3 regions of the Duganella sp. genome follow, and region 3 is predicted to be linked to each of the others. Evidence: predicted binding sites of a transcription regulator. Region 3 holds the regulator's gene; each other region holds the start of a gene.
The links. The regulator sigma-54, encoded in region 3, starts transcription at its own class of promoters, with help from an activator protein. The targets are predictions, from matches to a motif close to TGGCANGNAANCTGCTTT.

Region 1: ABDW57_RS24040 (TorF family putative porin) is a predicted target of sigma-54. The motif match lies at 2,439-2,456, and genes of this name have one in related genera.
Region 2: glnA (type I glutamate--ammonia ligase) is a predicted target of sigma-54. The motif match lies at 2,051-2,068, and genes of this name have one in related genera.

The regions. Positions count from the first base shown of each region.
Region 1 covers NZ_JBCNLB010000020.1:6,328-10,825, forward strand. The annotation lists gene ABDW57_RS24025 (M1 family metallopeptidase) at 1-392, opposite strand, end outside; gene ABDW57_RS24030 (YifB family Mg chelatase-like AAA ATPase) at 454-1,962, opposite strand; gene ABDW57_RS24035 (accessory factor UbiK family protein) at 2,059-2,298, opposite strand; gene ABDW57_RS24040 (TorF family putative porin) at 2,545-3,291, shown strand; gene ABDW57_RS24045 (P-II family nitrogen regulator) at 3,303-3,641, shown strand; gene amt (ammonium transporter) at 3,655-4,498, shown strand, end outside.
Region 2 covers NZ_JBCNLB010000004.1:318,817-323,314, forward strand. The annotation lists gene ABDW57_RS11200 (TAXI family TRAP transporter solute-binding subunit) at 41-1,399, shown strand; gene ABDW57_RS11205 (rhodanese-like domain-containing protein) at 1,416-1,874, opposite strand; gene glnA (type I glutamate--ammonia ligase) at 2,112-3,527, shown strand; gene ABDW57_RS11215 (DUF4124 domain-containing protein) at 3,636-4,127, shown strand; gene glnL (nitrogen regulation protein NR(II)) at 4,124-4,498, shown strand, end outside.
Region 3 covers NZ_JBCNLB010000014.1:51,105-55,602, reverse strand. The annotation lists gene lptA (lipopolysaccharide transport periplasmic protein LptA) at 1-376, shown strand, start outside; gene lptB (LPS export ABC transporter ATP-binding protein) at 378-1,130, shown strand; gene ABDW57_RS20345 (RNA polymerase factor sigma-54) at 1,137-2,609, shown strand; gene raiA (ribosome-associated translation inhibitor RaiA) at 2,686-3,045, shown strand; gene ABDW57_RS20335 (TonB-dependent receptor) at 3,245-4,498, shown strand, end outside.

The DNA of each region.
Region 1 (4,498 bases), on a different contig from region 3:
ACACCGTGGTACTGGATGCGTACGGTGGTGCGGGCGCCGGCGGGCAAAGGCGTTGGCAAGGTCAGGTAGAGGCGGCCGTCCGGATTGCTGATCGCGGACGGGGCGAGTGCGACGCCGTCCACGCTGGCGCTGTCGATCGGCAGGTTGCGGTCCAGTTCAACCGCGATGCGGGTCAGCGGTTCTTTCAGCAGGAAGGTCAGGGCGGCGTCGCCGCGGATGCTTTTCGATGCCGGATCAACGCGCAAGGCCAGGTCGACCTTTTCAAACGTCACCGCCAACTGCTCCGGGGCGCGCGGGCTGCCGGAATTGATGGTGAAATCAGTCGGCGCCTTGGGCGTGGCGCAGCCAGCCAGCACTGCGCTGGCGGCAAGATACAGAGGCAAGCGGGTCATGATGGTCCTGGCGAATTAAGCTGCGAGCAATATAGCAGCTCGCCGGCAGAATAGGATTTGTTTATTCGCTCAGCGCACGGCGGTATTGGATGGCTTCCTTGATGTGCTTGAGCTGAATGTTGGCGGCGCGGTCGAGGTCGGCAATGGTGCGGGCCACGCGCAGGATGCGGTGGTAGGCGCGGCCGGACCATTTGAATTGCTCCATGCTTTCGCGCAGCTGCGCTTTGCCTGGCCGGTCCAGCCTGCAGTAGTGGTCGATCTCGCGCGGGTTGAGCAATTGGTTGCGCTTGCCCTGGCGCTCAAGCTGCAGGTTGACCGCCGCCTGCACGCGGGCGGCGATGACGGCAGACGGCTCGCCATCGGCGGCGGCAGCGAGGATGTCGGCGTGCACGGAGCCGACTTCGAACTGAATGTCGATGCGGTCCAGCAGCGGGCCGGAAACGCGGTTCTGGTAGCGCAGCCGCACATCCGGCGAGCAGCGGCAGGCCACGCTGGCATGCCCATGGTAGCCGCATGGGCAGGGGTTCATGGCGGCGATCAGCTGGAACTGCGCGGGGAAGTCGGCTTGCCGCGCCGCGCGCGAGATGGTGATGCGGCCGGATTCCATCGGCTCGCGCAGCACGTCCAGCACGCGGCGGTCGAACTCGGGCAGCTCGTCCAGGAATAGCACGCCGTGGTGGGCCAGCGATATCTCGCCCGGACGCGGCACACTGCCGCCGCCCACCAGCGCGGCGCCGGACGCGGTGTGGTGCGGCGCGCGGAACGGCCGCTGTTTCCACTGTTCGATGCGGAAGGCGCCGGTCAGCGATTGCACGGCGGCGGCCTCCAGCGCTTCTTCGTCGCTCATGGCCGGCAGCAGGCCGGGAAAGCGTGACGCCAGCATGGTCTTGCCCGAGCCCGGCGGGCCGACCAGCAACACCGAATGGTTGCCGGCGGCCGCCACCTCCAGCGCGCGCTTGGCCAGGCGCTGCCCTTTGACGTCGGCAAAGTCCGGATATTCGGGCGCGGCCGCCAGCGGCGCCGCGTCGTGGCGCGACAGCATGTTGTCCACCGACTTGCCGGCGAAGTGGCCGCATACCTGCAGCAGCGAGGTGGCCGGGTAGATGGCGGCGGCGGCGACCAGCGCCGCTTCGTCGGCGTTGGCCATCGGCAGGATGAAGGCGAGGCTGCCGCCATCGCGGCGGGTGGCCAGTGACATCGCCAGGGCGCCGCGGATCGGCCGCAATTCGCCCGACAGCGACAGCTCGCCGGCAAACTCATACTGGTGCAGGCGGCGCGCCGGGATCTGTTTGGAGGCGGCCAGGATGCCCAGCGCGATCGGCAGGTCGAAGCGCCCGGATTCCTTGGGCAGGTCGGCCGGCGCCAGGTTGACGGTGATGCGTTGGGCGGGAAATTCAAAGCCGCCATTCTGGATGGCGGCGCGGACGCGGTCTTTCGCTTCCTTGACCTCGGTATCGGCCAGGCCGACGATGGTAAAGGCCGGCAGGCCGTTGGCCAGATGCACTTCGACGCTGACTTCCTGCGCCTCCATGCCGGCCAGGGCGCGGCTTTTGAGTACGGCAAGTGACATGGCTGGACGGGCTGGCAAAAGGGACCAGCCGCCAGCGTAGCTCGCGCCCGCCGCGTCACTTTGCGCTAGCCCAAACGGACCAGCACAAATCAGCGCTTATTGATTGATCTTGCTTTCCAGCTCGGCCAGGCGGGTTTCCAGCGCTTCCAGCTTGGCGCGGGTCTTGGCCAGCACCTGGGTCTGGATGTCGAACTCTTCCCGGGTGACCAGGTCCAGTTTGGCGAATCCCTGCGTCATCATGGACTTGACGTTTTTTTCAATGTCCTTTGCTGGTGAATTTTCGATGGCCTGGCTGATCTTGTTTTGCAAGTCGTTAAAAAAATTGTTCTTATCCATAAGATTCCTTGATCTGGTTAGTCCATCATTGCACCATCGTGGTGCGTAGCGGCGTTAACGTGGTGCGAAACCGCCGAATTCCCTCTTTTAGCGCGTGACAATTCTCACTTTGGGGCGCCCGGGCCGTTGTCAATGTTAGCTGGCACACATTCTGCTAAGAAGGCAATGAATGCTTTTCATTGCTTCGCTTGACAAGATTTTAAACCGCAACTGCTAATGACGTTCAACTCACTAGGAAAAACAACTATGAAAATGACCAAGAACCTGACTTTGATCGCTGCGTTGACCTTAGCATTCGCATCCATGGCGCACGCGCAAGAGGCGGCACCCGCCCCTGAAGCGAAACCAGACAACGAAGTCACCTATAACGCTGCCGTTGTCAGCGACTACCGTTACCGCGGTATTTCGCAAACCCGCCTCAAGCCAGCCGTGCAGGTTGGCGCGGATTACGTGAACAACCCGACCGGCTTCTACGTCGGCACCTGGGCCACCAACATCAAATGGGTCAAAGATGGCGGCGGCGACGGCTCGGTCGAATGGGATATCTACGGCGGCAAACGCGGCGCCATCAATGATACCTTCAGCTATGACGTCGGCGGCCTGTACTATGCCTACCCATCGAACAAGCTGAGCCCGAGCGCCAATACCTTCGAATTGTACGGCCAGATCAGCGCCGGCCCGTTCTCGGTCAAGTATTCGCATTCGACCACCAACCTGTTCGGCTTTGCCGACAGCAAGAACTCGGGCTACCTGGACGCCCAGTTCAACAACGAAGTGTATGACGGCTATGTGTTGAACCTGCACGTCGGCCACCAGAACGTGAAGAACAACGGCGCCGCCAGCTACACCGATTACAAGGTCGGCGTCACCAAAGATTTCGGCGTAGTGAGTGTGGCACTGGCGGCGGTCTATGCCGACACCGATGCCTACGTCGGAAAAGGGAAGAACCTGGGTAAAACCGGTGCAGTCCTGACCATTTCCAAAACCTTCTAAGCGAGGCCCGTATGAAACTGATTACCGCCATTATCAAGCCGTTCAAGCTTGACGAGGTGCGTGAAGCCCTGTCGGCCATTAACGTGCAGGGTATTACCGTGACTGAAGTAAAAGGCTTCGGCCGCCAGAAAGGCCACACCGAGCTGTACCGTGGCGCCGAGTACGTGGTGGACTTCCTGCCGAAGACCAAGATCGAAGCGGCGGTGGACGATGCCGTGGTCGAGCAGGCCATCGAGGCGATCGAAGGCGCTGCCCGCACCGGCAAGATCGGCGATGGCAAAATCTTCGTGTACAACCTGGAACAAGTGATCCGTATTCGTACCGGCGAGACCGGCAACGAAGCTCTCTAAGAGGATGATGAGAATGAAAAAAACCATAACGAGCTTGCTGGCTGGGGTATCCATCCTGTTTGCGCTGGCAGCCCCAGTCCACGCCCAGGACGCCAAGCCGGCCGAGGCCCCGGTCGCTGCCGCCTCGGCCCCGGCCGCCGCCGCGCCTGAAGCGGCCCCAGCCGCCGCGCCTGCTGCTGCGGCCCCAGCCGCTGCCGCCCCGGCCGAAGCGGCCGCGCCAGCGGCGCCGACCCCGCAAAAAGGCGACACCGCCTGGATGATGGTGTCGACCCTGCTGGTGATCCTGATGACCATTCCTGGCCTGGCCCTGTTCTACGGCGGCCTGGTGCGTTCCAAGAATATGCTGTCGATCCTGATGCAGGTGTTCATGGTGTTTGCCCTGATCGTGGTGCTGTGGTGCATCTACGGTTACTCGCTGGCGTTCACCGAGGGTAACGCCTTCTTCGGCAAGTTCGACCGTGCCTTCCTGAGCGGCATCTGGGACCCGGCCAAGGGCGCCTTCTCCTACGCTGCCACCTTCAGCAAGGGCGTGGTGATTCCTGAGTTCGTGTACGTTGCGTTCCAGGCCACTTTTGCCGCCATTACCTGCGGCCTGATCGTCGGCGCCTTCGCTGAGCGCGCCAAGTTCACCGCCGTGCTGGCCTTCGTGGTGATCTGGTTCACTTTCGCCTACCTGCCGATCGCCCACATGGTCTGGTTCTGGACCGGTCCGGACGCGATCAAGGACGCCGCCACCCTGGCATCGGAAACCGCCAAAGCCGGCTTCCTGTTCCAGAAAGGTGCGCTGGACTTCGCCGGCGGCACCGTGGTGCACATCAATGCCGCAGTGGCCGGCCTGGTCGGCGCCTACATGATCG
Region 2 (4,498 bases), on a different contig from region 3:
CTTGGCAAGGTGTGAGCCCATGAAACCTATGCGCCATCACATGTCCAAGATACTCAAGTTCACGCAATTTTCGATTCGTGACCTGATCGTTGCCTCCGCCCCCACCGTATTGCTGATCGTCGGCGTCTGCCTGCTGGCTTACTGGCTGGTGGACCCGGCGCCGCCGCGCACCGTGCGGCTGGGCACCGGCCAGGAAAACTCGGCCTACGAAGATTTCGGCAAGAAATACGCGGCCGCGCTGGCCAGGCATGGCGTCAAGGTCACCATGGTGCCGTCGGCCGGTTCCAGCGAAAACCTGCGCAATCTGAAGGAAGGCAAGGTCGATATCGCTTTCGTGCAGAGCGGTTCCACCAACGAGGAAGCCGCCGAGCGCGAAGGCCTGTCCTCGCTGGGCAGCCTGTTTGTCGAGCCGCTGTGGCTGTTCCTGCGCGAAGAAAAGGGCAAGCCGCCTATCACCCAGCTGACGCAGTTGCGCGGCAAGAAGATCAATTACGGTCCCAAAGGCGCCGGCTCGCCGCGCCTGTTCCGCCAGATCCTGGAATTGAATGGCGTGGAGAAGGGCGAAGTTGAGCGCTTTTCGCTGGCCAATACGCCCGCCACCGTGGAGTTGCTGGAAGGCCGCATCGACGGCCTGGTGTTCACCTCGGCGCCGGAAGCGCCGCTGATCCAGATGCTGCTGCAGACGCCTGGCATCAGGCTGTTCGACTTCAACCAGGCCGAAGCGTATTCACGCAAGCTGCCGTTCCTGACCCATGTGGTGCTGCCGCAGGGGATTGTCGACCTGGGCCGCAACCTGCCGGCCGGGGATTACAACCTGATCGCGCCGACCGCCACCCTGGTGGGGCGCGAGGACTTGCACCCGGCGCTGGTGGATTTGTTCGTGCAGGCGGCGTCCGGCATCCATGGCGGCGCCGGCTGGTTCCAGCAGCAGGGCCAGTTCCCGTCCGCCAAGTACACCGAGATTCCGGTCGATCCGGAAGCGGCCAAGTTCTACAAGAGCGGTCCGCCCTTCCTGCAGCGCTACATGACCTTCTGGCTGGCCAATTTCTTCGACCGCATGTGGGTGCTGGTGGTGGCGCTGGGCGCGCTGATTCTGCCGTTGTCGAAGGTGATCCCGCCGCTGTACGTGTGGCGCATCCGCTCGCGCGTGTACCGCTGGTATGGCCAGCTGCGGGCGGTGGAGCAGAAGGTGGAGGAGGCGCCGGAAGCGACGCGCATGCAGGTGTACGAGGAACAGCTCAAGCGCCTCAACGAGATCGAGGAGCTGGTGAATCAGGTATCGATTCCGCTGTCGTTTGCCGATGGCTTGTATGGCTTGCGCAGCCACATCCAGTTCGTGCGCAAGCGCATCCAGTTCCTGATGGGCGAGGCAACCACCACCGAAGCCGCGCCCGTTTAACCCGTCATGCCGGCGCTCAGGCGCCGATCCAGGGCAGGCCGGCGTGGCACCAGCCGTTGACGTTCTTGCGGTGGCCGCGCTCGTCCTTGTCGCCCTCAAAGCCTTCCAGGATGTCGTAGCAGTGCTGGTAGCCATGCTCGCTGGCCAGGGTGGCTGCACCACGCGAGCGCACGCCGGAGCGGCACAGGAATAAAATCACCTGGTCCTTGCGCGCCACCGAGTTCAATTGCTCGATAAACGCATGGTTGGCGATGCCGCCCGGATACACATTCCATTGCACCGCACCATGTTGGGCCTCCGGGATGGCCACCCGGCCCACCCAGTCCCGCTCGGCATTGGTGCGCACATCGACCAGCTTGACCGCGTTCTCCAGGCTCAGCAATTCATAGGCTTCCGCAGGCGTCACCGCGCCCTCATAGGCCCAGTCCTTGCGGCGGCTGCGGGCGAGGGCAAGAATCTCATCTATTTTGCTCATAAGGTGTTCCGGAAATAAGTTTGAGTTTATTATATGGCGTCCGCGCGAGTACGCTACGCCGATGCACCAAAACCATGCGCTTTTCAGAAAAAATCCTAAAATGCACTCATAAGGTGCAAAATGCAGGAAACGCACCAATTAAGTGCGCGATTGATCTGTTGTAATGCGTTTCAGGCTGGCACGGATACTGCTTACCATAGCATCACGAGTTCCACATATTCCCTTTAGGAGATACGCATGGCAATTACGGCCGCAGAAGTTTTGAAAATGGTCCAGGAAAACGAAGTCAAATTCGTTGATTTCCGTTTCGCAGATACCCGTGGTAAAGAGCAGCACGTGACCGTGCCTGTGTCGGCGTTCGACATCGACAAGTTCGAATCGGGTCACGCTTTCGACGGTTCCTCGATCGCCGGCTGGAAAGGTATTGAAGCATCGGACATGATTCTGCTGCCGGATCCAAACACCGCGCGCATCGACCCATTCATGGAAGAGACCACCCTGTTCATGCAGTGCGACGTGATCGAGCCTGCGGACGGCAAAGGCTACGACCGCGACCCGCGCTCCATCGCCAAGCGCGCGGAAGCCTACCTGAAATCGTCGGGCATCGGCGACACCGCCTACTTCGGCCCGGAACCAGAATTCTTCATCTTCGACAGCGTGCGCTGGAAGATCGACATGTCCGGCTGCTTCGTCAAAGTGGACTCCGACGAAGCTTCGTGGTCGACCGACAAGGAAATCGAAGGCGGCAACAGCGGCCACCGTCCAACCGTCAAGGGCGGCTACTTCCCAGTGCCACCAGTGGACAGCTTCCAGGACATGCGTTCGGAAATGTGCCTGATCCTGGAATCGCTGGGCATCCCGGTGGAAGTGCACCACCACGAAGTGGCTGGCGCCGGCCAGAACGAAATCGGCACCAAGTTCTCGACCCTGGTTGAGCGCGCCGACTGGACCCAGAACCTGAAATACGTGGTGTGGAACGTGGCCCACAGCTACGGCAAAACCGCCACCTTCATGCCGAAGCCTATCGTTGGCGACAACGGTTCGGGCATGCACGTGCACCAGTCGATCTGGAAAGACGGCGTCAACCTGTTCGCCGGCGACGGCTATGCCGGCCTGTCGGAAACCGCGCTGTACTACATCGGCGGTGTGATCAAGCACGCCAAGGCCTTGAACGCCATCACCAACCCAGGCACCAACTCGTACAAGCGTCTGGTGCCAGGCTTTGAAGCGCCAGTGAAACTGGCTTACTCGGCCAAGAACCGTTCGGCTTCGATCCGTATTCCACACGTGGCCAATCCAAAAGGCCGTCGTATCGAAACCCGCTTCCCAGACCCGCTGGCGAACGTGTACCTGTGCTTCGCTGCACTGCTGATGGCTGGTCTGGACGGTATCCAGAACAAGATCCACCCGGGCGAAGCGGCGTCGAAAGACCTGTACCACCTGCCGCCGGAAGAAGATGCACTGATCCCGACCGTGTGCGCTTCGCTGGAAGAAGCACTGGACAACCTGAACAAAGACCGCGAGTTCCTGACCCGTGGCGGCGTGTTCACCGACTCCATGATCGACGCTTACATCGAACTGAAGATGCAAGACGTGCAACGTATGCGCATGACCACTCACCCTGCTGAGTTCGACATGTACTACTCGCTGTAATCACCTGCCGGTGAGGTAGCAAGAAACGCGGGGCGAGCGGCGCTTTCCCCGCGTTTTTATTTGGATGCTGTATATTCGGGATGGATGCTTTCCACCCACGGATTACGAATGACAACGAGTTGCAAACTGAGTATGTTGCTGGCGCTGCTGGCCTTGGCCGGCGCCGCGCACGGGCAGATTTACAAGTGCCAGCCGCCCGGCGGCAGCGTGGAATTCACCGACATCAACCGCGGCAGCTATTGCAAGCTGATGGACCTGCCCGGCATGACGGTGCCGGCGCCGCCGCGCCGGGTGGCGCCATCGCCGCGCAATGCGCAGCCGGCGCCGCTGGCCACGCCCGGCAGCTTCCCGCGCGTCGACAGCGCCGAGCAGCGCGCGCGCGACGATGACCGCCGCGGCATCCTCGAAGAGGAGCTGAAGAACGAGTTGCAGAAACTGAGTGAGCTGCGCCGCGAGTTCAACAACGGCGAGCCGGAACGGCGCGGCGACGAACGCAACTACGCGAAGTACCAGGAACGGGTGGCCGCCATGCGCGACAGCATCAGCCGCTCGGAGAAAAATGTCGATGCCTTGAAACGTGAGATCGCGAATATCCGATGAGCCTAGTCAGTCATATTGCCGCCCGCGCGGCCGCCGCCATCCACCGCCCGCCCGCGCTGGCCGGGCTGGAACTGCTGGCCTCGGCTGTGGTGCTGCTGGACAGCGAAGGCCGCATTGCCTACGCCAACGCCGCCGCCGAAAACCTGCTGGAAAGCTCGCTCAAGGCGCTGTCGCGCCAGACCCTGAGCGCACAATTCCTCAACCCGGACGAGCTGGACAACATCTGCGCGCAGGCGCGCGAACACAAGTTTTCCGACCTGCGCCAGGACCTGACGCTGGAGCGCGCCGGCCGCGAGCCGCTGCATGTGCACAGCATTGTGTCGGTGGTGGAAGAGCCGCTGGGCGGGGTGTTGATCGAACTGCGCGAAAAC
Region 3 (4,498 bases):
GGAAGATCCGGAAGGCTACCAGTTCGTCGTGCTGCACAGCGCGCCGGGTGTGCAGGCCACCTTCCGCCAGAAGCTGGACGGCGCCGGCGACCAGTGGGTCGAGGGCCAGGCCGACCGCATCGAGTACGACAACAAGACCGAGCTGGTCAAGCTGTACGCCAAGGCGCAGATCAAGAAGCTGGAAGGCGGCAAGCCCGCCAGCCAGGTCGACGGTGAATTCATTTCCTACGACAGCCGCAAGGAATTCTTCGCGGTGAAGAACACGGCCAGCGGCGAGAGCAAGCCGGGCGCGGGCCGCAGCACCATGGTGATTCAGCCATCGAGCAAGCTGGCAACGCCGCCTGCGCCGACCACCCAGCCTGCACCGGGGAAATAAGATGGAAGCATCCTGCGGTAGCACCCTGATCGTCAAAGGCTTGCAAAAGACCTACGGCAAGCGCCAGGTGGTGCATGACGTGTCGCTGCAAGTCGAATGCGGTGAAGTGGTCGGCCTGCTGGGGCCGAACGGCGCCGGCAAGACCACCTCGTTTTACATGATCGTCGGCCTGGTGCCGTCGGACGCCGGCAGCATCGATATCAGCGGCACCGATATCTCCTCGCTGCCGATCCACCGCCGCGCGACGATGGGCCTGTCCTATCTGCCGCAGGAAGCGTCGGTGTTCCGCAAGCTGACTGTGGAAGAAAATATCCGTGCCGTGCTGGAAATCCAGAAAGTGGACGGCAAGCCTTTATCCAAGGCTGACATTGATGAACGGCTGAATACCCTGCTGGCCGATTTGCAAATCGAAAAGCTGCGCGAAAACCAGGCGCTGTCGCTGTCCGGTGGCGAGCGCCGCCGCGTCGAGATCGCGCGCGCCCTGGCCACCAATCCGCGCTTCGTGCTGCTCGATGAACCTTTCGCCGGGGTCGACCCGATTGCCGTGATTGAGATCCAGCGCATCGTGCGCTTCCTCAAGGAGCGCGGCATCGGCGTCCTCATTACCGACCACAATGTGCGCGAGACGCTGGGCATCTGCGACCGCGCCTACATCATCAACCAGGGGACGGTGCTGGCTTCCGGCCGTCCGGACGACATCATCGCCAACGAGTCGGTGCGCCGCGTCTATCTGGGTGAACATTTCCGTATGTAAGTCTTCATGAAACAGTCTCTGCAACTGCGCACGTCGCAGCACCTGGCGTTGACGCCGCAACTGCAACAGTCGATCCGGCTGCTGCAGTTGTCAACGCTGGAGCTGCACCAGGAACTGGAACAACTGCTGATCGATAACCCGCTGCTGGAACGCCTGGACGATCCGCTGGACCATTCGCTGCGCCTGCTGGCCGATGGCGCCATCAGCCAGCAGGCGCCGGCCGGCGAAGCGCCGCCGGAAGGCCCGCCGGGCGAGGCGCCGGCGGCCGAAGCCGACACCTACGATGCCCCGGCCGCCGACACTGAAAGCACCACCCCCGATGCCGACCTGGACTGGGGTGACTCCGGCCGCAGCAAGAACAACGACGACGAGGAAGCGCGTCCGCAACTGGAAGCCCATCACTGCACGCTGCGCGAGCATTTGATGGAACAGATGCGGGTGACGGTGCTGGAAATGCGCGACCGCGCGCTGGTGGAGCTGATCATCGACGCGCTTGACGAAAACGGCTACCTGGAAGAATCGCTGGAAGAAATCCACGCGCGCCTGCCGCCAGAGCTGGAGATTGAAATCGAGGAGCTGCAGACCGCGCTCAAGCTGCTGCAAAGCTTCGACCCGATGGGCGTGGGCGCGCGCAATGCGTCCGAGTGCCTGGCGATACAAATCAGGCGTTTGCCCGGCGTGCCTTTGGTGACGCGGCGCATGGCCCTGGCCATCGTGGAAAATCACCTGACCTGGTTTGCCCAGCGCGACTTCAACAAGCTGAAAAAAACCCTGCTGTGCGATGACGAAGACTTGCGCGAAGCGCAGGCCGTGATTCGCCAGTGCAATCCGCATCCGGGCGCGGCGTTCGCCTCCGATGTGTCGGACTATGTGGTGCCGGATGTGATCGTCAAAAAATCGCGCAACGGCTGGCAGGTCAGCCTGAACAACGACGTCATGCCGCGCCTGCGCGTGAACGCCATGTACGCCAACCTGCTCAAGCAGGGCAAGGGGGAAAGCGCCATGGGCGCGCAATTGCAAGAGGCCAAATGGCTGATTAAAAATATGCGCCAGCGTTTCGATACGATCCTGCGCGTGGCACAGGCGATAGTAGAAAGACAAAAGAACTTTTTCTCGCATGGCGCCGTCGCCATGCGCCCCCTTGTGCTTCGCGAAATTGCTGATACACTGGGACTACACGAGAGCACTATTTCTCGCGTAACAACTCAAAAATATATGCTGACCCCGCACGGCATGTTTGAGTTGAAATATTTCTTTGGTAGCCATGTCGCCACCGAAGCTGGCGGGGAAGCAAGTTCGACGGCGATACGTGCCTTGATTGTGCAATTGACAGGAGCTGAAGACCCGAAAAATCCTTTATCCGACAGTAAGATTGCGGACATGCTGGGAGAACAGGGCATGGTGATTGCGCGACGGACTGTTGCCAAGTATCGCGAAGCTCTCAAAATCCCGCCAGTAAGCCTCCGCAAGTCTTTGTAGTGTGTTGGTTCCTGCGCGCCCGGCAGCAATGGGCACCGCACTAACCGTCAGAAGCGACTTATCTTTAGGAGTGTGTATGAATCTCACCATCAGTGGACATCATCTCGAAGTGACCGCAGCGATTCGCGAGTACGTGCAGAACAAGCTGGAACGGGTCACCCGCCACTTTGATCAAGTGATTGATATTGCTGTCATCCTGACCGTAGATAACCTTAAAGAGAAAGAGAAACGCCAGAAGGCTGAAATCAATCTGCGTCTGTCCGGTAAAACCGTCTACGTGGAAAGCCTGTCGCAAGACCTGTACGCCGCCATCGATACCCTGATCGACAAGCTTGATCGCCAGGTCATGAAGTACAAATCCAAAGTTCAATCGCACGGGCACGATGCCATCAAGCATATCCCGGATAGCTACGAACCCGCTGCCGCCGCCCTATAACAACGGCCCCGGCACATACAACTAAGGGCGCATGAGGGCGCCCTTTTTTGATCCTGCCCTGTTAAACGATTTTCTAAATCTTGGCAAGCTGCATTGGCGTTTACACAACGCAACGCAAATCTCTCTGGAATTTACAGTGCTGGAATGGTTTAATCATTAAGTTAAACGTTTTCCTATAACTACAAAGAGAGACTACACGATGAATCAACTCGCGATCCGGCCGCTGAGCGCGGCAATTGCCTTGATCTGCCTGTCCAGCGCCTGGGCACAGGAAGAGCCCGCGACGGTGGTGGTGTCCGGCATCCGCAAATCGTATGCCGACGCCGTCAACATGAAGCGCGACACCCTGGAAATTACCGACAGCATTTCATCCGACGGCCTGGGCCGCTTCCCTGACCTGAACGTGGGCGAGGCCATCCAGCGCATTCCCGGCGTGCAACTGAACCGCGAAGCCGGCTCGCGCAACGCCACCATCAACTTGCGCGGTCTGCCTGGCACCTTCGCGCTGACCACGATTAACGGCATGTCGTTCGCCCAGCCGGTGCTGAATGGATCGACCCCGCTGGGGGCGTTCAACTCGGACATTTTCAGCGCGGTGACGGTGCTGAAAAGCCCGACCGCGGCAGAACAGCCGGGCGGCCTGAGCGGCAACATCGATTTGCGCATCACCTCGGCGCTGGCGCGCAAGGATGGCGGCGGCATCACCGTGGGCGACGAATATGACGAGCTGGGCCGCCTGACCACGCCGAATGCCACGGTGTCCTGGAACAAGCACTTCGGCAAGGATCTGGCGGTGTTTGGCGTGTATGCCTACAAGAAAGAAGATTTCCGCCGCGATTCGACCCAGATTCAGGATTACGATCAGCTGACGGCAGCCAACCTCGGCATCACGCAAGCGCAGTTCGACGCGCGCTATCCAAAGTCGGAATACGCCAAGGGCATCCTGTTCCCCGGCCAGATCCGCCAGACCGTGACCGCCAACACCGGCGCCACCCACAGCGGCGCGGCCGGCGTCGGCTGGCGCATGAACAGCGAGACCAAGCTCAACCTCACTGGCTACTTCAGCGACCGCAAGCTCGATGCCTCCAACCAGTACCTGAACTATATCGACCCGACCGTCAATTCGCCGATCACCAACCTGGGGCCGATCTTCACCATCGATACGCCGAGCGGCAAGCAGGCCATGATCAATTCCTACGATTACGCCAACGCCAGCATCACCGACTCGCTGCGCTCGGCGCCGCAACGCCAGCGCACGCATGGGCTGAGCGCCGATGTCGATTGGGAGAACGACGACTGGCACTTCAACGGCGCGCTGCACAGCTCGCGCGCAGAAAACCGCCAGGACCAGCTGTCGATTGACATCGTGCAATCGGCGCGCACGCTGCCCGGCGCCAATGGCACCTATGGCCACTACTACTCGGGCGGCACCGACCTGGCGCAGTCCATCCTG